2 regions of the Pseudoalteromonas sp. bablab_jr011 genome follow, and region 2 is predicted to be linked to the other one. Evidence: predicted binding sites of a transcription regulator. Region 2 holds the regulator's gene; the other holds the start of a gene.
What was found. The regulator sigma-54, encoded in region 2, starts transcription at its own class of promoters, with help from an activator protein. The targets are predictions, from matches to a motif close to GTTGGCACGNNNNTNGNNT.
Positions count from the first base shown of each region.

Region 1 (2,412 bases), on a different contig from region 2:
CCCCACTTACAGCCGTTTCGGTGTAAAGGTTTTGACCCATAGGCTCAAGGCCAGATGGATTGATGAAATCACTGATAGTTAGCTGACCAATAACAACATTGTCAGCTTGGCCTGAGATACGCACCGACACTTCACCATCTTGTGATACCGTAATTGATTGTGCATCGTCTGGCACATTCATCTCTGGTTGCACAGGAAAACCGGCTCCCGCGGTAACAATGCGGCCATCTTCATCGGTGGTAAATTGACCATTACGCGAATAAGCGATATTGCCATCTGGGAGTAACACCTCAAAAAAGCCCGGTCCTGAAATCATCCAATCCAATGAATTTTCAGTGGTAAGCATGTTACCTTGTGAAAAGTTCTTTTGGTTAGCAACCACTTTCGCACCCGCGCCTAACATCAAACCTGATGGCATTTCAGTGTCTTGTGAGGAACGGCCACCTGGCTGATTAATATTTTGATACAATAAATCTTCAAATACGGCGCGGCTTTTTTTGTAACCGACCGTGCTGGCATTCGCGAGATTATTTGAGATCACCGAAATATCGGTTTGTTGGGCGTCAAGCCCGGTTTTACTGATCCACAATGCAGGATTCATAACTCTACCCTCTCAGTCATCTTAAACAATGCGTAACAGCTGATCTTGACGTTCATCAATTTCTTCCGCTGTTTTCATCAATTTAACTTGTAATTCAAATTGGCGTTGATTGCTGATCATATCGACCATTTCATGTACGGGGTTAACGTTGGACATTTCAAGGGTGCCCGAAAGCACTTTTACATTATTTGAAATGTCGCAAAACCCACATAAATCATTTACCAACATGTCTGGCTTTGGCCTAAATAAGCCATCATTGCCTTTTTCTAGTTGATTGTTATCGGCTTCGATTACCTTTAAACGATCAACCACTTCTAAAAAGTTTGCAGGTGCCCCTTGTGGACGCACCTGAATTGACCCATCAGAACTAAATTCAATCTTCTCGATTGGTAAAGGCAAAATAATGGGGCCACCTTCGCCAATAACTTGACGACCATGACTGGTCATCAATGCGCCATCGGGAGTAATATTCAGCGTGCCTGTTTTGGTATAGGCTTCATTGCCCGATGCATCTTGTACGCTTAACCAACCCCGATCACTCATGGCAATATCAAGTTCTCGGCCTGTTTCAACAAAACCACCCGACTCCATGTTAGAACCTGGGCGCTCTTGCATTGCGAATACACGCGATGGCAAGCCTTCGCCAAATGCTTGCATTGAGCGTGCTTGTGCAAAATCAGCTTTAAAGCCAGTGGTGTTTGCATTTGCTAAGTTGTTTGCCTTTAATTCAAGGCCACGCAAGCTTTGCTTTGCACCAGACATGGCAATGTAGACCATTTTGTCCATAACATTGACTCACTAAAAATACGATAACTATGAAATGCAATAAAAGTGCCAAAGTAAAATTGACGCGGAAATAAGCAAAGGAAAATAAAAAAAGGCTGCCAATAGAGGGGGCAGCCTTTCGTGTCGGATTAAGCTTAGAGCCGCTAAAATTAACGGATCTGTAAGATATTTTGTTGTAATGTTGAGTTAACTTCTAAGGCACGTGAGTTCGCCTGGAAATTACGCTGTGCGCTGATAAGGTCAACCAGTTCATTCGTTAAATTAACGTTTGATTGCTCAAGTGCTGATGAGTTAATTGAACCCAATGTGCCTGAGTTTGGCTCACCCGCAATAGGCTCACCCGAGGTTAGGCTTTTCTTCCAAGAAGTGTCACCCGCTTGTTGTAAGCCTTGAGAGTTTGAAAAGCGCACCATAGCCACTTGGCCTAAGAATGAAGTATCGCCATTGCTGTATGAAGCAACTACTTTTCCATCTGCACCAATATCAATGCCCGCTAAACGACCGACTGTCGCACCATCTTGCTCAAGTGCTTTTACTTCAAAGTTACTGGCGTATTGCGTAGGCACTTTATTAGCGGTGCCTGCTTCGTCACGCCAATTAACCGTGATTTCATTCGGGAACTGTGCGCCATTACCAAGTAGTGTCGATAAACCTGACGAAGCACCTGAAGGCAAAATAATGTCATCAAATGTGGTTTCTGGAGCGGTTACGTTCGGTAAACCCGCCGCCGTGAACTCAAGTGTATCAATTGGCGTGTGTGCACCTGTGCCCGTTGCAGCACCTGAATCATCAAACGCTTGACCATCCATTGTGGCGTACACTTCCCACGTATTTGGCGTTGCTGTAGGGTCTTGCTTTACAAAAAATAACTGCACAACATGCGGCTCACCTAATGAGTCATAAACAGTTGTTGAAGTAGACGAGTTATAGCTCGTGCTATCAGTTGGATCAAAGGTTGTCGTTGTTGGCGTATCGACACGTGCGTCTAAATTCATTGAGCTGTAGATATTACTCGTATGACGAGG
Region 1 covers NZ_JACDWU010000282.1:7,225-9,636, forward strand. Annotated here, with positions in the region: gene flgG (flagellar basal-body rod protein FlgG) at 1-601, opposite strand, end outside; gene JIG41_RS16140 (flagellar basal body rod protein FlgF) at 623-1,387, opposite strand; gene flgE (flagellar hook protein FlgE) at 1,537-2,412, opposite strand, start outside.
Region 1: the regulator sigma-54 is predicted to act here: its motif matches at 1,422-1,440, upstream of JIG41_RS16140 (flagellar basal body rod protein FlgF).

Region 2 (2,412 bases):
CAAGGCCGCGAAGAAACACTTAACAGCTTACTTGATGAATTTAGCATTCAACACATTCGTGACAGCCAAGGTATGGCATTGTCAGGGGGTGAACGCCGTCGTGTTGAAATAGCACGCGCACTGGCCGCTGACCCTAAATTTATTTTGCTCGATGAGCCTTTTGCTGGTGTTGATCCTATTTCAGTGTTAGATATAAAGAAAATTATTGAGCACTTAAAAAATCGTGGTATTGGTGTATTAATTACTGACCACAATGTGAGAGAAACCCTTGATGTTTGTGAAAAAGCCTACATTGTTTCTCATGGGGAGCTAATTGCATCAGGTACACCTGAACATGTGTTAGCCGACCAAACTGTACGCGATGTGTATCTAGGCGAGCAATTCAGGCTTTAAATACGCCACCGACTAGAGCATCTGCTAGACTTATAACAATGACAATAAATCAAATAAATAGTTAACGGCATCGTGCTATTGTTTGATAAGACTAAAAAGGATTGTTAGGGATACATGAGGCAATCATTACAGCTGCGCATGGGCCAGCAACTTACAATGACTCCACAACTGCAACAGGCTATCCGTTTGTTGCAGCTCAGTACATTGGATCTCCAGCAAGAAATTCAAGAAGCGTTAGACTCTAACCCTTTGCTTGAAGTTGAAGAAGCAGATTATGCAGAAGAGAGTATTGGCAAGAACGAGCAAAAAGCCGAATCTGACGATACCCAACTAAGCGCGTCGGCTGACGAAGCTGCGAGCGAGTACGAGCAAGAAAGCAGTGATGCCCTCAACAAAGACACCGTAAGTGACGACTTAGCAATGGATGTTACGTGGGATGAGTACATGAGTGCTGCCCCATCAAGTTCCTCAGGTCCAATGCCTGAAGATGAATCAATTTACCAAGGCGCATCAACCGAAACTCTCCACGAATACCTAATGTGGCAGTTACAACTAACTCCATTCAGCCCAACAGACGAAGCGATTGCCGTTGCGATTGTTGAGGCAATTGATGATTCGGGTATTTTAACCGTAAGCTGCGAAGACATTGTTGAAAGCTTCAATCAAAATAACGATGAAGAAGAAATCGAACTTGATGAAGTCGAAGCTGTCTTAAAAAGAATCCAATTATTCGATCCTGTCGGTATTGGCGCCCGTAGTTTACAAGAATGTTTGTGTATTCAATTACGCCAATTCGATGCTGACACCCCCTATTTAGCTGAAACTAAAATGGTGTTATCAGAACATATTGAATTATTAGCGAGTCGTGACTATCGCACTTTGATGAAAAAGACTAAGCTTAAAGAAAGTGAGCTGAAAGAAGTCATGACATTGATCCACAGCTTAAATCCAAAGCCTGCGGATACAATTGTTAGAGAAGAGTCTGAATACGTGATACCCGATGTATCCGTAAAAAAAATAAAAGGCCGTTGGGTAGTTGAACTAAACCCAGACTGCATGCCGAAAATCAGAGTGAATAGCCACTATGCGGCGATGTCACGTTCTGTAAAATCAAGCAGTGATAGCCAATTTATTCGCTCTCATTTACAAGAAGCAAAATGGTTTATTAAAAGCTTAGAAAGCCGTAATGACACGTTATTAAAAGTGACTAACTGTATTGTTCAACAACAACAGGCTTTCTTTGAACATGGTCCTGAGGCCATGAAACCCATGGTATTAAATGATGTCGCAGAAATGGTCGAAATGCATGAATCAACAATTTCGCGAGTAACAACACAAAAATACATGCATACCCCGCGGGGAATTTTTGAGTTGAAATATTTCTTCTCCAGCCATGTAAGCACTGAAAATGGGGGTGAGTGTTCATCTACGGCAATTCGCGCTTTAATCAAAAAGCTAATCGCCGCAGAAAACACAGCTAAACCATTGAGTGATAGCAAAATTGCAGATATATTGGCTGAGCAAGGAATTAAAGTAGCTAGACGGACAATAGCAAAATATCGAGAGTCTCTAGCAATACCTCCGTCGAATCAGCGTAAGAGTCTGATTTAGACGTTTTACATAGAAGGAAAATGCTTATGCAACTAAATTTAACTGGTCGTCATGTAGAAATCACAGATTCATTAAGAGACTATGTAAACACCAAGTTTGCGAAACTAGAAAGGCATTTTGACCACATTAATAATGTTCATGTCATTCTAGATGTAGAAAAACTAAGCCAAAAAGCAGAAGCAACTTTACATGTAAACGGAGGCGAGTTATTTGCCTCTACTGAACACCAAGATATGTATGCAGCCATCGACTCGTTAATCGATAAACTTGATCGTCAAGTAATTAAACACAAAGAGAAATTAGCTCGACACTAAATTATGAAACTTAGTTCACTTACTAACCAGGACTGCAGCAAAGCTGCGGTCCTTTTTAATAGCAAAAAAAGAATTCTCGAATTTATCAGCGAAC
Region 2 covers NZ_JACDWU010000326.1:14,652-17,063, forward strand. Annotated here, with positions in the region: gene lptB (LPS export ABC transporter ATP-binding protein) at 1-393, shown strand, start outside; gene JIG41_RS21735 (RNA polymerase factor sigma-54) at 508-2,004, shown strand; gene hpf (ribosome hibernation promoting factor) at 2,031-2,318, shown strand; gene ptsN (PTS IIA-like nitrogen regulatory protein PtsN) at 2,322-2,412, shown strand, end outside.